DNA from 3 places in the Alteromonas sp. HB246098 genome. Region 2 is predicted to be linked to each of the others. Evidence: predicted binding sites of a transcription regulator. Region 2 holds the regulator's gene; each other region holds the start of a gene.
What was found. The regulator FliA, encoded in region 2, starts transcription of late flagellar genes. The targets are predictions, from matches to a motif close to CTAAAGNTNNNNNNNNNNNNGCCGATA.

Region 1: the regulator FliA is predicted to act here: its motif matches at 1,857-1,883, upstream of ACYTPF_RS17440 (DUF5610 domain-containing protein).
Region 3: the regulator FliA is predicted to act here: its motif matches at 4,000-4,026, upstream of ACYTPF_RS14840 (DUF3530 family protein).

What each region holds. Positions count from the first base shown of each region.
Region 1 is NZ_JBTZUG010000010.1:450-6,776, forward strand. Features, by position in the region: gene ACYTPF_RS17435 (RNA recognition motif domain-containing protein) at 1-435, shown strand, start outside; gene ACYTPF_RS17440 (DUF5610 domain-containing protein) at 511-1,827, opposite strand; gene trmA (tRNA (uridine(54)-C5)-methyltransferase TrmA) at 2,018-3,115, shown strand; gene ACYTPF_RS17450 (DUF1330 domain-containing protein) at 3,138-3,428, opposite strand; gene fabR (HTH-type transcriptional repressor FabR) at 3,563-4,156, opposite strand; gene ACYTPF_RS17460 (acyl-CoA desaturase) at 4,497-5,624, shown strand; gene sthA (Si-specific NAD(P)(+) transhydrogenase) at 5,821-6,327, shown strand, end outside.
Region 2 is NZ_JBTZUG010000001.1:1,098,733-1,105,059, forward strand. Features, by position in the region: gene ACYTPF_RS04725 (protein-glutamate methylesterase/protein-glutamine glutaminase) at 1-1,090, opposite strand, end outside; gene ACYTPF_RS04730 (chemotaxis protein CheA) at 1,119-3,392, opposite strand; gene ACYTPF_RS04735 (protein phosphatase CheZ) at 3,405-4,160, opposite strand; gene cheY (chemotaxis response regulator CheY) at 4,195-4,578, opposite strand; gene ACYTPF_RS04745 (RNA polymerase sigma factor FliA) at 4,615-5,346, opposite strand; gene ACYTPF_RS04750 (MinD/ParA family protein) at 5,343-6,209, opposite strand; gene flhF (flagellar biosynthesis protein FlhF) at 6,215-6,327, opposite strand, start outside.
Region 3 is NZ_JBTZUG010000007.1:52,865-59,191, reverse strand. Features, by position in the region: gene rapA (RNA polymerase-associated protein RapA) at 278-3,139, shown strand; gene rluA (bifunctional tRNA pseudouridine(32) synthase/23S rRNA pseudouridine(746) synthase RluA) at 3,190-3,906, shown strand; gene ACYTPF_RS14840 (DUF3530 family protein) at 4,113-5,000, shown strand; gene ACYTPF_RS14835 (hypothetical protein) at 5,143-5,466, shown strand; gene ACYTPF_RS14830 (AmpG family muropeptide MFS transporter) at 5,570-6,327, shown strand, end outside.

The DNA of each region.
Region 1 (6,327 bases), on a different contig from region 2:
ATTAGCGCTATTTTTGCGATTGCAGGGTATTTGTTATTTTCTTCTGCTAGTTTAAACGTCCATGTTCCACTTACCGTATCTGCAGCTCTGCTGATAAGCGGTATCGTTACTCCTTGGCTAGCGTCTCTTATTCAAAGTCCATCTTCCTCAGATGCCAGAGCACACACCAATAACGGATCAGTCGAGACTCTATATGTGGGCAATTTACCCTATAGGGCAAACGAGAATGCAGTAAAGGAATACTTCAGTAGCTTTATTGAAGTGCAGTCGGTTCGTTTAATGAAGGATCGCAAAACTGGAAAAAGAAAAGGTTACGGTTTTATTGAGGTTGTCACAGACGACCTTAGCAGTGTTATTGATAAAACAAATGACTCAATCTTCCAGGAACGAACGTTGAAAGTTCGACCTGCAAAGGACAAAGTCGAACACGTGTAATTCTTATTCGTAGTTTTTAGTTATGTAAAAAAGCCCGGTAAGCTCTCGCTTCCGGGCTTTTTATTGTCATAAGCATTAGCTCTCGCTGGTTTCAGCAGATTGAGGAAGGCCATCTAATAAAGTTTGATTAAAAGATCGAAATCTATTTATGGCGGATATAAGGTCAGGAACCTGTACACCTTCCATTTCGTTAATAATGCCAGCTATTAACGCATTATAGTCTTCGTTACTTTCTAACTTACTTTCTGCGTTAGCAAAGGTATCCATCATTTTCTCTAGATATTGAGCGATTGGATTAACCACATTACCGAACTTCGCGTTGTCGCTTTTATCTTCGTTATAGTGCTGAATATTTTCGTATGTCTTTAGCACTTCTGTTTGTGTTGTTCTATTTAGTTGTAGTGCGTAACCAACCAACTCTTTATCATCAAAGCCTAAACTCAGTGCTTCTTCAAATGCCTTGTCGATATCACCACTATAGAAGGTGTCGGCTAGATCCTGTACTTGTCCAACTAAATCAGCTATCGAATTCAATTCCTCTTCATCAAGCTCTCCTTTTAATGAAAAGCTTATACCGCTTCTTTCATAATATTGATAAGACGTTTGTTGAGAATAGCTCGCCGAAAAACCATTTTCATTTTGTTCACCATTTCCGCCAGATAGATCTTGAGATGCCTGAGCTTGAAAATTGAATTGCTGAGAAGCCTGGAAAGATCTCAGGCTTTCAAAACTAAAGCTCACCTCATCACCATCTTTAGTACGAATTACCAAACTACCGCTTTTTTCGTCCGATGCAGCTAAAGCTTCTAAGGATGAAAGTTGAACAGCATTAGGCTGTTGGCGACCGAAGATATCGGTTTCTAGATCATTAATACCCGTATCAATAAGATCCCGGCTTTTCGTTATACCTTGCTCAATCTCTTCATTCATAAACCCAGCGAGATCTTTTTCAGCCATTGCGAAACCGCGGCTTACTCCTTCCCTTGCTTGGCTAAATAGCCCGGTCAGCTTTTCGTCGCTGGCACCTCCATCGGCTGCGCCGCGAATAACGCTGCCCACGAACTTAAGTACGTTTCGCGCTACTTTTTCAAAATCGAATAAACCGCTCGACTTTTCTTCAAGGTTTTTCTCTTTCGTTTCTTGTGGTTTTTGCCCATCTATTTCCAACGCTTGATTAATATTGCTACTTACCACGCGCAAGCCGATACTCGTCTGGCTACTTGAAACAGATACTGAAGCTGCTTGTTGCTTCGAGAACTCAGCGGCTTGCTGCAATCCGTCTTGCTGCAGCTGCTTTTTAAGCGCTTCATTCGGGTGAACCGTTGCCTTTTGATCCGCTTTCTGATCAACCTTTTGGTCTCCCATAAAAGCTTTAATTTGACCCACGTTCATAATTTGATCCTCACTGTCCTCATTCTTATTATCGGCAAAGAATCAATATTGTTTAATTTTAATACAGCATTTTTTTCTAAAAGCTATTTAAGCAATCATGCATACTAATAATGAAGAAGTCGGGAGCGCTTGTTGCAGTTATTTTTTAAGGGACTACAATTCGCGACCTTAATAATGAATGGAGAATTTTATGACCACCAATGAACAACAACGCTATCAAGATCAGTTGGACGAAAAAGTAAATCGTCTCACTGCGTTGCTTTCTCCATTCAATGCACCAGAGCTTTCTGTATTCCCGTCTCAGCCAACACACTATCGTATGCGTGCCGAGTTTAGAGTGTGGCATGAGGGCGATGACTTATTCCACATAATGTTTAATCAGGAAACGAAAGAAAAATATCGTGTAGATAGCTTTCCCCCTGCATGCAAAGCAATAAACGATGCGATGAGACTTTTGCTTGAAGAAGTAAGACCAAACGAAACTCTCAGAAAAAAGTTATTTCAAATCGATTACCTTTCTGCACTGTCTGGCGAACTTGTTATAAGTCTTTTATACCATCGTCAATTAGATGAAGAATGGCAAGTGGCTGCAAAAGAATTAAAAGCGACACTTGAGACTCACTTTCCCAAAGTAAACATCATTGGTCGCGCTAGAAAACAAAAACTCATTATCGACAACGATTTTGTGATTGAGCGTTTACCAGTAAACGGTAGAGAATTCGTTTTCAAGCATATAGAAAACAGTTTTACTCAGCCCAATGCTGAAGTGAACTGTAAAATGATTGAATGGGCCTTAGATTGTGTAAAGCCACTTTCAGGCGATTTACTGGAAATGTATTGCGGCGCCGGAAACTTTTCACTTCCGCTAGCACTTCACTTTGATAATGTGGTGGGTACCGAAATAGCTAAACCTTCGGTGCAGGCTGCACAATTTAATATTGAGCAGAATGAGCTGAGCAATGTAAAAATTGTTAGGTTAGCGGCTGAAGAATTCACACAGGCTATGAAGGGCGAGCGTACGTTTAGTCGCTTAGAAGGCATTGATTTAAGCACTTACAATTTCACCACTGTATTGGTCGACCCTCCAAGAGCTGGGTTAGATGAAGACTCGCTAAGAATGATCCAGGATTACGATAATATTGTGTATATCTCGTGTAACCCTGAGACTTTAGCGCAGAACCTTGAGCTTTTGAGTAAGACTCACAATATTTCGCAGTCTGCGCTTTTCGATCAGTTCCCGTTCACTCATCACATCGAGGCAGGTGTACTACTTACACGCAAAGTCTAGTTTGCGTGTAAGTCATTTTCTACTACTCCTTGCCTTCTACAAGAACGTGATGGCTTATTGAGCCGTCAGTTCTTAGTTTTAGTAGCGGAAGGTAATCTGGGTCAGACATAAAGTCGAGTGCGCTTTGTTTTGAAGGCCACTGTATAATAACGCGAATGGCGGGTTCTTCTCTCTCGCCCTCTAAAGTTTGATGATTTGCACTGTTCGCTAAATATTTTCCACCATGTTTTGACACGATATCCGCGGCGAGTTTTACATAGTGTGGGATCCACGCTTCATTGGTAGGTGTAACTTCTAAAACTGAATAATACATATCTTGCTCTCTTTCTTAAAATTAACTGGTTGAACCCAGCGTTATCGTATTAAGAGCTTAACAAGCTATATTCCATGTAATAAGAAGGCTTACACTAGAATCTGTTTCGTAAAATACTTGATAATACTTCCGTGCTACGCTTTCTGCGTAGCGCCTATTTGAACAAAGCGAAGTTGCGCTTTCACTCTCTCACCGATTTCACTTCTAAGCTTATCATCCGCTTCTAATGCTTCAGCTCCGGCACTGAATACCAGTCTTACCATGGCATCGGCTTGTAACTGGGCACAGGCGTATTCCACACCCTGCTGCTCGATAATGTAGTCAGTAAGTTCATCGATGAAATGTTGAATTTCTCTGAACACTGCTAGTCGGTAAGCAGACGACGTACCGGTATGCTCTCGCAGTAATAAACGAAATACGTTTGTGTTGGCCGCGATGAATTCCATAAAGGTTTCAACAGAGGTATGGATGACGCCCCCGCCTGAAGCTATGCGCCTTCTAGCCTGGCGCATAAGCTGACGAAGGGCCAAACCTGCTTCATCCACCAGCGTTAAACCCAACTCGTCCATATCTTTAAAGTGTCGATAAAACGACGTGGGGGCAATACCAGCTTCTCGGGCAACTTCGCGCAAACTTATTGCCGATAAACTGCGGTTTTCGTCTAGCAGTGAAAACGCAGCATGGATAATATTTTGGCGGGTTTTTAATTTCTGTTCTTGTCGGCTCACGTTCGCACCCTGTGTTCATTAACTTTTAATGGTCTGATGATTTTTTAACTTTAGAGTCTACTTTCAACGTCATCTGAATAACCATTAACGCAATCGAACCTCATACATCAAAGACTAGCACGCCTAGTTTATCGCAACACGCACTGATGGGGAAAGGGAAACAAAATCATCTCTTTTATAAACAAGGGTTAAGCATTAATTCTTACGTTTCACCAGCGTTTTAGCCACCCTCGGCTATAATTAAACTTTACACATGTAAGCAGAACTTATACGGGTTTTGCTTGCCTGAAGCCTCGTAAAAAGATAAATTAGCGAACAGTTGTAAGCCAAGTTGTATAAAATGAAAAAACCTCCTCTTATCCTAACGAATGTGCTGGTATTTATAATATCAGGCGCAATTGCATTTATAGGTGTGCCGCTTTGGGTGGCATATCAGGGTATCGATTGGGCAGAAATCGGTACCGCCATATTCCTATTCTATTTCACCGGTATGTCGATAACCGCTGGGTATCATCGCTTGTGGTCACATAAAACCTACGATGCCAACATTGTAGTTCGTGTCGTATTAGCGATTGGTGGGGCGATGGCCCTGCAAAACAGTATCTTGCACTGGTCGTCAGATCATCGCGTTCACCATCGCCATGTAGATGACAACGACAAAGACCCCTACTCTGCAAAGAAAGGGCTTTGGTTTGCGCACATCGGCTGGATGTTACGCGAGTATCAAGCCAAGCGTTACGATGATTACAGCAACTGTAAAGATCTACAAAAAGATAGCGTTGTAATGTGGCAGCACAAATACTACTTGCCTATCGTACTCGCTGCTAACTTTGGTATTACTGGTCTTTTGGGTTATCTGAACGGCGACGTCATGGGCATGATCTTAGTAGCCGGTGTGTTGCGCTTAGTGCTGGTTCACCACGTTACCTTCTTCATTAACTCACTTGCTCACTTCTGGGGTAGTCAGCCTTACACCGATAAGAATACGGCACGTGATAATGGCGTCTTAGCATTCTTTACTTTTGGTGAGGGTTATCACAACTATCACCATATTTTTGAGTACGACTACCGTAATGGCATTCGTTGGTATCAGTTTGATCCGACTAAATGGCTGATCAAAGGGCTGTCTTATGTAGGTTTAACGTCGAACCTTCGCAAGGTGCCTGAAGAACGCATCGAAAAGGCTCTGGCGGCCATGCAGCTTCAAAGAGCAAGTGAAAAAGTATCGTTACTACCGAATGCGGAAGAAATGATGCACACTATTCAAGAAGAGTACGACCTGCTAATGCAGCGGATGAGTGAGTACTACGCAACGAAAAAGCGCGTTATGCGCGTTAAGAAGCGTACATTAAAACGCAGCATTGAAGGATTAGAGCTTGCTTACAAATATAAAGAGATGAAGCACGCCTTTGCAGTGCAGAAAGAGAAATGGGTCCAGCTGCAAAGCCTGTCACTACAAATGGCGTAGAATTACGTATTCTTTTAGCTAATTGGATTAAAACGAAAACCACATAAGTATCTGCTTATGTGGTTTTTTTTATTCTATAGTTGGAATTACAAAGTAAGTAAGGTAGTTATACTAAAACCAGAATCACTTATTTTGTATTGCGGCTCACTATTTTGATATGCCGCGTAATACAAAGATAACAATATGGGAAAGGAAGATGGCAACGAAGCAAAAAACTAAAGCTCCGTCGTATCATTACGACGCGATAGTTATAGGCACTGGCCCTGGTGGAGAAGGTGTTGCAATGCAGCTTGCCAAGGCCGGTAAAAAAGTGGCTGTGGTAGAGCGATACGAAGCAGTTGGTGGCGGCTGTACCCACTGGGGAACCATTCCATCTAAAGCGCTTCGTCACTCTGTCAGTCGTCTTATTGAATACAATACGTCTCCCCTGTTTGCCGACAACCACTTAAGTAAGAGCCTTACATTTTCAGACATCATGCGCCATGCTAGTGGCGTAGTGCAAAGCCAAACTCGCCTGCGCTCTTCTTTTTATGATAGGAACCGCGTTACCCTGTTTCATGGCGAAGCCAGCTTTGTCGATGCTCACACCTTGGAAATAACCCGAGAAGATGGCTCGAAGGACACGGTCACAGCAGCACAAATAGCAATAGCTACAGGTTCGCGCCCCTATTGCCCGAAAGATATCGATTTTAATCACCCTCGT
Region 2 (6,327 bases):
TATTAATATTTTTACTCGATATATTAGCCACAGCGACAGCTTGAGGCATACCGTAAACCACACAGGAGTCTTGGTCTTGCGCCCAAATAGTCGCTCCCTTATCCTTGAGTATTCGACAGCCCTCTCGACCGTCTGCCCCCATACCCGTTAAGATGATTCCCAGCACGTCGCCACCATAAACTTTAGCCAACGAGCTAAAGGTTAGATCTACGCTTGGCTTATAATTCACCTTATCAGACTGGCTTGCATCAACGATGGAAATTCGCTTATTGCTACCGATAGATTCGAGCAACATTTGCTTTCCTCCCGGGGCAAGATAAGCGTGCCCAGGTGCTAAAACATCGCCATGCTCTGCTTCTTTCACTTTAATTTTACAGTTACTATCTAAACGCTGTGCAAATGCAGTAGTGAAAGTTCCAGGCATATGCTGCACAAGTAAAATAGGATGAGGAAAATCTGCAGGTAGTGGAGAAAGCACTTTTTGAAGTGCAACAGGTCCACCTGTGGACGCCCCAATAGCTAAACATCTGTACTGCTTACCCGTTGCCCTAACTGAGGAAACGGTAGGTTGCTTGTCGGCGCCTTTATGGCCTGAAAGTAAACCCGATGTTTTGAAAAAAGCCTGTTTGGGCGCATTATCAGGAAGTTTTCTCGTCTCCGCTGTGCGAAGAGATGGGCGCTTCAAGCCCAATCCTCTTCGCGCTATCAACCTAACTTTAGTACAAAGCAGTCGCGAAGCATCTTTTCTATCTTGAGCAATGTCTTCGAATTTTTTGGGTAAAAAATCTAGCGCGCCGGCTTCTAACGCATCAAGCGTTGCCTGAGCGCCATGATGCGTCAATGAAGAAAACATCAAAATAGGCGTAGGACGTTTATCCATAATAGCCTTCACCGCCGAAATACCATCCATGACAGGCATTTCAACGTCCATGGTTATTACATCGGGTTTTAGTGCTTCTGTTTTATCCAGTGCATCACGCCCGTTTCTCGCTTCCCCAACAACTTCAAGTTCTCTATCACCGTCGAGTATTTCTCTTACGCGACGGCGATAAAAGGTCGAGTCGTCCACGACTAGGACTTTAAAGACCATGGATTATCATTCCTGTTAATTCATCGCCTTACTTAATGGGTTTACGCGCGTACCGTTTTAGCAGGCTCGGAATATCTAAAATTAATGCAATACCACCGTCTGAGGTAATTGTAGCTCCCGCCATACCAGGCGTTCCTTGCAACAATGCATCCAGCGGTTTGATAACCACTTCTTCCTGGCCTATTAGCGCGTCTACGACAAACCCGACTTGCTGTGTACCAATTTGCACTACAACAACATGCCCCTTTTCTTTATTTATATTTTTAGGGCCTCGGATTAACCATTCGCCAAGGAAAAACAGAGGGATTGCTTTTGAACGAACTATCATTGTTAATTGACCATCGACCGTATTGGTCTTCTTGATGTCCATATTTATTATTTCGTTCACCGCACCTAATGGTAACGCAAAGGTCTGTTTTCCTACAACAATCATTAACGTAGGTAGAATCGCGAGCGTTAACGGCACCTTGATATCTAATCGTGTACCTTTTCCTAATTGCGAGTCAATATTGATGGTACCGTTGAGCTGGTTAATTTTGGTTTTAACCACGTCCATGCCCACACCACGACCTGAAATATCGCTGATTTCGGTTTTAGTAGAAAAGCCAGGTGCAAAGATAAGGTTGAACGCTTCAACATCAGACATGCGTGCTGCTGCATCTACATCCAATACGCCACGGCTAATTGCGATCTCTTTTAGCTTCTCGGCGTCCATACCTTTACCGTCGTCTTCGATAGTAAGAAGAATATGGTCGCCTTCTTGAGATGCTGATAGCTGAACTGTACCCATGCGAGGCTTACCTGCCGCAGCACGATCATCCGGCATTTCTATCCCGTGGTCGACAGAGTTTCTCACCAAATGCACTAGCGGGTCGGCCAATGCTTCAACCAAGTTTTTATCTAAGTCTGTCTCTTCACCTACAAGCTCTAAGGTAATTTCTTTCTTTAAGCTTCTAGCTAGGTCACGTACAACGCGAGGAAAGCGGCCAAACACTTTCTTGATAGGCTGCATGCGGGTTTTCATTACCGCACCTTGCAAGTCTCCCGTCACTACATCTAGGTTAGCAATGGCCTTTGACATGCTCTCGTCGTTGCTGTTGATCCCCAAACTTATCAGTCGGTTTCTAACGAGTACGAGTTCACCGACCATATTCATAATTTGGTCTAAACGCTTTGTGTCTACACGTACCGTTGTCTCAGCAGGTGGTGGAGCAGGAGCCCCTTTCTTATCATCTTTCTTGGCAGGTGCTTTAGGTGCAGCTGCTTTACTCGTTTTAGCTGGGCTTGCTGCACTAGGTGCGGGCTTCGCCTTAGGCGCAGCCGGGGCACTCGAAGCTTGCTTTGCTTTTTGAACAGCCTCGGTAGCCGCTTTGTCTACAGGAGGTTCAGGTGCCGCTGGAGCAGAGCCTTGTTTAGTTGGCCCTTGACCTGAGCCGTGAAGCTGATCAAGCAGAGCTTCAAATTCATCGTCGGTAATTTCTTCATCACCGGCACTACTTGCCGGAGCAGCTGCTGATGCTGGTTCTGCAGCACTTTTTTCGTCTCCACCAAACTGACCTTTTCCGTGCAGATCATCTAACAGTGCTTCGAACTCTTCATCAGTAATGTCATCACTGTCAGTGCTCGCCGCTGGTGCTGACGTTTGCGCAGGCTCCGTTTTGGCGGGTTTTGTATTGGTTGATGCAGCTTGTCCTGGAGCACCACCTCCATGAAGCTCATCAAGGAGAGCCTCAAACTCATCTTCGGTAATTTCTTCTATACCACCGCTACTTTCACTGGTATCTGACGCTGCTGGCACTGGTTCATCTATAACTAGTTCCGGCTCTTCTGCAACGACCTCGGGCTCAGCCGCGACAACTTCTGGCTCGGCGGCAGGCGCACTTGCACTGTCGAAAATGTTTTCATCTGGAGATTCTGGGCGACTGAGTTTGTGTAACAGGTCGACGAGGTGTGCATCGGCCGGCTCTAGCGGCTCTTGTGCTTTTACTCGTTCAAACATTTCAACTACCACATCAGTGGCTTGCAAAATGATATCCATTAACTCAGGCGTTAGCGTTCGTTGGCCATTGCGCATAACGTCAAAGACGTTTTCAGCACCGTGACAAATTTCAACTAACTCAGTAAGAGAAAGGAAGCCCGCTCCCCCTTTTACTGTGTGATAGCCGCGAAAAATTGCGTTAAGCAAATCCGCGTCTTCAGGATTGTTCTCAAGATCAACGAGCTGTTCTTGTAATTGTTCAAGTATCTCTCCAGCCTCAACCAGAAAGTCCTGTAATATTTCCTCGTCAACATCAAACGACATGCACCCGCTCCCCTAAAAACCTAAGCTAGACAGAAGATCATCTACATCATCTTGACCTGAAACGACGTCATCTCGTTTGTCAGCATCAATAATTGGGCCTTCTGCCTCTACACCATCAACCTTATCGGCCTTAACGCTGGAAGGTTTAGTTTGTTCTGCACCGTCCCGTTCGCCAAACATAGTAAGCATGTTTACAAGACTATCTTCGACTTCTTTAACCAAGTCGATAACGCGACGAATAACCTGTCCAGTCAAGTCTTGATAACCTTGTGCCATCAAAACTTCAGTAAGTAACTGTGTAAGTTTAGCCGACTGATTCGAACCGTCTTCCAACAATTCGTCTAAGTCTGCACATAAAACCTTAAACTCACCCAGCTCGATTTGGCGGTTCATCAGCTTTTTCCACTCTGGCATAACCTTTTCGATTCGCTCTGCGAGCAGTTCAGCGATGGGCATACTCGCCTCTACGGCATCCATAGTAGTATTAGCAGCTTTTTCGGTTTCTTCAATTACGTAGGTAAGGCGGGACTGAGCATCAGGGATATCGTCTGTAGCTAAATTTTTGATGCGGTCGTCTATTTGAAAGTTGTTTAATGCGTCGTGGAGTTGACGCGTCAACTTGCCTACTTCAGCGAATAGCTCAACGTTTTCTTTCATTGAGACGGCTTCAAGTAGTGCATTAGCTGAAGCCTTGTCACCTTCTTCAAGAAAAGTGACAAGCTGCTTTGCTTCTTCTAACGATATTGGAACGTTTACATTCGTTGACATCCAGTAAACCTCATTTATCTGGTGAGCGTCTGGATCAACCTAAACGTTCGAATATTTTATCTAATTTTTCTTTAAGCGTTGCCGCGGTAAAAGGTTTAACAACGTAACCATTTACACCCGCTTGGGCGGCAGCAACGATCTGTTCCTTCTTCGCTTCGGCGGTCACCATAAGTACTGGCAGATGCTTAAGTTTGTCATCGGCTCTAATTGCTCGGAGCAGATCTATACCCTGCATACCAGGCATGTTCCAATCAGTAACAACAAAGTCGAAATCGCCTTGTTGTAACATAGGTAATGCGGTGCTTCCGTCATCCGCTTCCTGGATATTGGCAAAACCCAAATCTTTAAGCAGGTTTTTGATGATTCGTCTCATGGTTGAAAAGTCATCGACCACGAGAATTTTCATGCTTTTGTCCAAAATAGCCTCCACTGAGGGGTTAATTGTTTTTAATTTCTATTCTTCGTCAGCTTGCCACGACTTCATTCGTGATTTGAGTTTTAACATGGCTTGACTATGAATTTGACTGACTCTCGACTCACTTACGTCGAGAACCTCGCCTATTTCTCTTAAGTTTAGTTCTTCATCATAGTAAAGTGAAAGAACAATCGCTTCTCGCTCGGGTAATGTCGTTATTGCATGGGCCAGCGCTTTTTGAAATGCGCCCTGCATTAAATCTTCTAACGGTGCATCACTGCCTCGACTTTGCTCGGTAGTGATCACATCTTCCGACACACCTAAATCTTCAATGCCCACCAGCTTCCCGGCATTTACTTCATTGAGCATCTGGTGATAATCCTGCAAGCTCACATTAAGCTTGTCAGCAATATCGGAATCTCGTGCGTCGCGCCCAGTTTCACTTTCTACCTGAGATATCGCTTCTGTTATTGCGCGACCATTTCGGTGAACAGAACGTGGCGTCCAATCACCTTTGCGTATTTCATCCAGCATGGCACCGCGAATGCGGATACCTGCGAAGGTTTCGAAGCTTGCGCCTTTTGACCCATCAAAGTTTCGAGCGGCCTCTAACAAACCAATCATGCCTGATTGGATAAGGTCATCAACAAGAACACTCGCAGGCAGGCGCGCCATCAAATGGTGCGCAATACGCTTAACCAGAGGCGCATGTCTTTCGACTAACTGCGATTTATCTGTTTGCTGTTGATAAGCGGCTGCCTTGCTGTTCAACGTTGACTTCCTACGGCTTTTTCTGCAACTAATTGTTCAATGAAAAATTCTAAGTGGCCACCAGGCTGCGCCGGAATAGGCCAAGTAAGCGCCCTGTTTGCTAGCTTGGTTATCGCTACGGCTGCAGGAGAGCCCGGAAAAGCATCTACAATAGCTGTTTGCTTACGCACTGCTTTGCGAATATTTTCGTCAAATGGCACCGTCGCCACTAATTCTAGTGCAACATCAAGAAAACGCCCTGTCACTTTACTTAATTTGCTAAATAATTCCTGACCTTCTCGCACATCGCGAACCATATTGGCCACAACTTTAAAGCGAAAAACACCGTGCTCACGGTTAAGGATTTTTATCAGCGCATACGCATCAGTTAGTGATGTTGGCTCATCGCAAACCACCACCATGATATCTTGGGAGGCTTTAGAAAAGCTTAATACCATATCTGAAATGCCAGCAGCGGTGTCGACTATTAATACGTCTATTTGAGAACGCAGCTCGCTAAACGCTCTTATTAAGCCAGCGTGCTGTGTGGGTGAGAGTTCCGCCATTGACTGCGTACCAGATGTGGCGGGAGCAATCTTAATACCGTGTGGGCCGGTTACTAAAACCTCGTCCAACGTGCACTCGCCAGAGAGTACGTGAGATAAGTTTTTCTCAACTCGCAGGCCTAACATCACATCTACGTTTGCAAGACCAAGGTCCGCGTCAAGAACCATTACCCGCTTGCCCTGCTTCGCCATGGCGATAGCAGTGTTAAGTGTAATGTTTGTTTTACCTACGCCACCTTTACCACCAGTGACGGCGATTACTTTGATTAACCGTGATTGCTTCATTTTTCTTAAGCTACTCGCTTGATCGTCAATCATACTGCTTATGCTGTTTTAATTGCGTTGTTACCACTAGTATGATTCAAACCGTACTTTTTATAAAGCTTTGCAGCAGCGGAAACCAAAGATTTCGCTTCTGCAATCTTAATGTCTTCAG
Region 3 (6,327 bases), on a different contig from region 2:
AACAGTAAGAAATATCCATGGTCAGTGATACGACAGTTTTACGCCAACCCTGTGACAAAGCAAGCCTGATGGGCACGTTAACGTTCTTATTCTTTTGCTACCAGCATTCTATTTATGAAGTAATGAAGGCTTACTAGTGCTAATCGTCTTGTTGACGCAGAAGCGTAGGTACTCAATCAATCCCTTACCTGCAACCGTAAATCAAATAAGCTAGTATTAATGACTTATCACAACGCAATGCGTACAATACCGCCCCCGAAAAACAGGTTGGTGATTTATGAGTTCAGATAGTCAATTTTTAGTTGGTCAGCGTTGGTTAAGCAACACCGAAATAGAGCTGGGGCTGGGCGTAGTTATCGGTAACGATTTCCGTTCAGTTGAAGTGTTGTATCCGGCAACAGGCGAAGCGCGAAAATACACAAAGCAAGACGCGCCGCTTACGCGACTAATATTCGAAATTGGCGAAACGGTCAAAAGCCAAGATGGCTGGGAAATGACCATTACTGAAAAAGAAGAGAGCCAAGGTTTATTTATTTATCACGGGCTCAGGGAAGATACCAAAGCCCAAGTGCGCTTACCTGAAACCATGCTAGACAGCCACATTCGCTTAAACCAACCTGAAAAGCGCCTGTTTAGTCAGCAACTAGACAATCCGAAATGGTTCGACTTACGTGAACGCGCCCTAGATCATCAATACGAATATTTGCGTTCAAGTACTATCGGCCTTGCCGGTGCCCGTATATCGCTTATCCCGCACCAGCTACACATAGCGTCAGAGGTAGGTGGAAGACACGCGCCTCGCGTATTGCTTGCTGATGAAGTAGGGCTTGGTAAAACTATTGAAGCAGCGCTAATTATTCACCAGCAGCTTAAAACTGGTCGTGCCGAGCGCGTGCTTATCTTGGTTCCAGACTCGCTCATGCACCAATGGCTAGTTGAGATGCTGCGCCGCGTAAATCTTCCTTTTGCCATTTACGATGAGAGTCGTTGCGAAGCAATTGAGAAGAGCGAAGGTCTAGAAGATGACGATACAGCTGACACAGGCGCAGTAAACCCATTTGAAAGCGATCAGCTGGTACTTTGCAGTATCGACTTTCTAAGTAAGAGCGAAAAACGCCAGCAGCAAATTCAAGCCGCAGGTTGGGATTTGATGGTTGTCGATGAAGCCCACCACCTTGCGTGGTCAAGTGAGGCTCCTTCTGCCGAATACCTGTGTGTTGAAGCACTAGCCAACCAAACGCCTGGCGTATTGCTACTTACCGCAACGCCTGATCAACTTGGTCACGAAAGCCACTTTGCACGCTTACGCCTACTCGACCCGGCTCGCTTCCATAGTTACGACGCTTTCTTAGATGAAGAATCGAAATACAGTCAGCTCGCCGATGCGGTCGCGCCATTACTTTCAGACGCCGAGCCTAACGACAAGCAACGTAGCAAACTTGCTGAGTTTGCGCCTGACGTAATGGAACATGCGGGTGATTTAAGCTCGCCGGACAATCGCCATGCGTTGCTGCATCAACTTATTGACTGTCACGGTACAGGTCGCATGCTATTTAGAAATCGCCGCGCCAATATCGAAGGGTTTCCAGAGCGTAAACTAAGCGCATATGAATTGGCGTTGCCGGAGGTTTATTCAGAGGCAGTGAGCGGCGGCGACCTAACCTATTCACTCTACCCTGAGCGTATGGCAAGTGTTGTTAATAGCTGGACTAAGCACGACCCTCGCGTTGAATGGCTTCTAGATTTTATGCAAAGCGTTAAGCCAGAAAAAATTCTGCTTATTTGCGCCAGCGCTCGTACGGCACAAGAGTTAGGCGAAGTCATTCGCACGCAAACCGGTATTCGCCATAGCGTATTCCACGAAGGCATGAGCATCGTAGAGCGCGATAAGGCGGCCCATTACTTTGCTGACGAAGAAGACGGCGCACAAATTCTACTGTGTAGTGAAATAGGCAGCGAAGGTCGTAACTTCCAGTTCGCTCACCATTTGGTGCTGTTCGATTTGCCTATTACGCCAGATCTGCTTGAACAACGTATTGGTCGTCTTGACCGTATTGGCCAAACTCAAACTGTACAAATCCACGTACCGTATTTAGCGAAAACCGCGCAGCACGTATTGCTAGACTGGTATCACGAAGGGCTGAATGCCTTTGAGAAGACCTGTCCGACCGGCTCTGGCGTGTTTGACGACGTGAAGCCATTGCTTATTGGTGCCTGCTTACACCCTGACGATATGAGCGCCCGTGATGAGCTAGTGAACATGAGTGTTACGCTTAATAGCCAGCTCGTGGCGCAACTAGAAGCCGGTCGCGATCGTCTTCTAGAGCTTAATGCTTCTGGCGAAGGCCGTGTAGAGCAACTGCTTGAAGATATTATCACCCTTGATAGCGAACAAGATTTATCTCGCTTTATGGGCCGTGTATTTGACGCTATCGGCGTCCAGCAAGACGAGAAAGGCAACGATTGCTTTATCCTTATGCCAACCGAATCGATGGTGAGTCAGCTTCCAGGGCTTGACCCAGAGGGCATGACGGTGACTTACAAACGCCGTGTTGCTACCACGCTTGAAAACGTACAGTTTCTAAGTTGGGATCATCCACTTGTGCATACTGCCATGGACGTAGTACTTACAGACGTTCACGGAAAAAGCAGCATGGGCTTTATTGCTGAGCCTTCTCTGCCGAAGGGAGCCTACTGGATAGAAACCCTTTTCGTGCTGCACGCACAAGCACCGAAAGCACTTCAGTTAAGCCGTTTCTTGCCACAAACGCCAGTGCGGGTATGTTTAGATGCGCAGGGCAATCCTTCTGACTTAAGTTTTGATGTTAAGCGTAAAATTGGTCGCAAGATTTCTTCTCAACTTCTAAAAGCACTGCAGCAGCCCCTTGAACTTGCTATTGAGAAAGCGCGTAAGCTTGCCCATCACGAGGCTAACCAAAAGCAGCATGATGCCCTTAACGATATGCACAGTACTTTGAATGACGAAATACAGCGCTTGCGGGATCTTCAAAAGCGCAATCCCGCTGTGCGCGATAGCGAAATTGAATTTATTGAAACGCAAATGAATGCGCTCGATAAGGTCATTCAGGAAGCTGATGTTCAGCTAGACGCAATACGTATTGTGGTGAACAACCCGTAAATGCGAAATGTTAAGCACTGAAAGAACAACGTTGAAGTAACGAGTACATAATGCCAAACCCGAGTTTTGTTTATAACCCGCCTATGACGCCTTATCTTGATATCCTTTATCAAGATGAGGATATGCTGGTAGCGCACAAGCCTAGCGGGCTATTAAGCGTGCCGGGTAAGGCCTTAGAGCACCGAGACTCGCTTATTAGCCGTGTTAATTGTGTATATCCTACTGCCACGGTAGTTCATCGGCTAGATATGGCGACATCGGGTATCTTAGTGCTGGCACTGAATAAAGGTAGTCATCGCCATATATCAAAACAATTTGAGCTTCGACAAACTAAAAAGCGCTATTTTGCCCGAGTGCACGGTCATGTAGCACAAGACAGTGGAGAGGTTAATTTACCCCTCATTTGCGATTGGCCGAACAGACCGAAGCAAATGGTAGACTTCGAGCGCGGTAAGAAAGCAGTAACGCATTTTGACGTTGTCGAGCGTTCCCATGATGAAAAAGGTTTGCCCTACTCTTTAGTTGCCCTTTACCCCATCACAGGTCGCTCTCACCAATTGCGCGTGCATATGCTTGCTTTAGGCCATCCAATTTTAGGTGACAGACTTTATGCCCATGAAGAAGCGTTATCTATGGCCTCTCGCTTACAGCTACATGCAGAAAGCTTAAGCTTTTCCCATCCCACATTTGGGCATTGGCAGCATTTTCATATCCCTATCCCTTTTAGCCAGTACCAACCCAAAGCCCTTTCTGAAAGTATTGAGTAATAATACCTTCGGTAACACGCCGCAATTAAGAACATTGCAAATCTCGCTGAGTGGGTAATTATCTATGCGTACTGGTATTGTCTATAGACTTCATTTTAGTTTTATAAGGCACTGCCGATAACCTTCGTAGAATGCTTGGTGTATGAATTGATTTGATGCTGCCCTAACCGCGCAAATCAAAAATTGGTAAAGGCAAACCGTTTTTTATGAAAAGGCACGCTCTTCTTATAACATTTGCAGTTATCGTCTCGCTGCTGCCTGTAACAGCACATTGTGATTTTTTCACAGATGTAAGTAATGCCTATTTGCCCGGAGAAGTGGACGCGTTAATGGTTGGCGAAGAGAAAGCCCCTGTTAATGTCATCGAGGCACAAACTCCGCTTCCTTTGGGTGTTGCTGTCGTACTCACTGAGCCCTTTCCATCTAGTCTTACTCTTGCTCAAGGTAACAGCTTAGCGAGTATGCTTGCAGAGAAAGGATGGAACGTAGTTATCAGCCCTTTTAATTTGTCGACAAATTCACCATCGTCTCTAACTACTGAAGAACAAACCGATGAAGCTCAAGCAGAAAGCGCGTCATCATCGATGGAAAGCGAATCAATAATCCACCCTAGAAGTGATCAACTTACTCAGTACCTTGACTTTGAATCAACGACGACGGCACTAACGCTGCAACTCAGTGCTTTAGATAATTATTTGCAAGATAGAACGGGATACCGCATGGTGATTGCGCAAGGAATGCTTGCAACGGCCTACTTGTCTGCAGTCGAAATGCAGCCTGGTTTACAACCAGATTCGTTTGTCGCTATATCGCCATTTTGGCCTCAAGAAAAAACAAATAACTTAGTGATTGATACTATCGCGAAAGCCAGCTTTCCCATTCTTGACTTGTCTTTAATAAACTTTAACGACTGGGAAGCAAGCACCGCAATGAAAAGAAAAGTTCGCGCAAAAAACGAACTAAAGTTGCACTATAGACAAGTCCACCTGCCAAATAATTCTTTAACCTTTAGTATAAAAGAAATCAACAAAACCCCAAATATTCATATAGTTGCAAATAGCATCATAGGCTGGACTAGACATCTAGGCTGGTAATTCCTCTATCTTAGGATTAGGCTAAATCATTACCCAAAACAGTTACCTACCTATATTCACACGAATAATGGGGTGTTGAAGTCAAAGGTAATCATGTAATGGGCTATACTATTTTTAGCAAACAACGACGGTTGAGTGACTTGTGAATGTTCAGAATTTTGTAGATAACAAAGCGAAACAGCTGTGTTTCTATTTGAGAGCATTTTGGCAGGGAGAGCTTCCTATCGAGGAGATCGAGCTATTCTTTTGGGATAGTATGGAAGAATGGGGGCAAATTGAATGCACATTAACCCAGCCATATACCCAAAAAGAGCGTGTTTTTTGGCATTTGCTTCATCAAGTGCATTACTGGAATGAAGATAAACTAACAAAAGACCAGTTCCTTGTTGATGAGTTAACAAACTGCGTTAACTTTCTGGAAGGTTTGGGGCATTGCCCTTTAGACTGTGTTGGTATTCGCCCGTGAACAGGGTTCGCTTTACAGCGGCTCACCTCATACTATTAGCTTATCCTGCTTACCTCTATTATTGATATCGCCTTCACAGTTTTATTGCTAAACACAGTGGTTCGTGGCTCAATATACTTTTGAGTTACCGCTGAAGGCCGAAGTATTGCTTACTGCATTAAAAACGTTCAACGACAAACGCTACCTAACGATTTTTCTATTTGGCATTTCCAGTGGTTTTCCTTGGATCATGATTGGTTCAGTGTTATCGGCTTGGCTAAAAGATGAAGGTTTATCGCGTTCGGCTATTGGCCTCTTCGGTATCATCTTCGCCACCTACTCATTTAATTTTTTATGGTCGCCCCTTGTCGATAAGCTTAAGCCGCCGTTGCTAGGACAACGACGCGGTTGGATCTTTTTGATGCAAAGCGTTGTTGCTTCACTGTGTCTGGCGATGTCCCAACTTACCGCAAACCAAGACCTATTCTACGTAGCCTTTATTGGTTTACTCATTGCCATTGCTTCTGCCACCCAAGATATTGCTATTGATGGCTTTCGTATTGATTGCATTGAAAAAGAAGATAAAGATGGTATGTCTGCTGCTTCCTCAGTAGCAACAGCTGGATGGTGGACGGGCTACGGTGGCCTTGGCGCTATCCCCTTTTTCTTAGCAGACCTCACTTCCTGGACTTGGCCAGATATTTACTTATTACTTGGCGCTATCATGGCCTCTTTGGCAATAGCTACCTGGTTTGCTAATGAGCCCGCAGTTAATAGGGAAGCTTTGCTTGAGCAAGTAACGGATGTAAACGCAAACAACTCTGCAGTGATTAACTGGGTAAGAACAACGCTCATAACACCATTTTCCGAGTTCTTTAACCG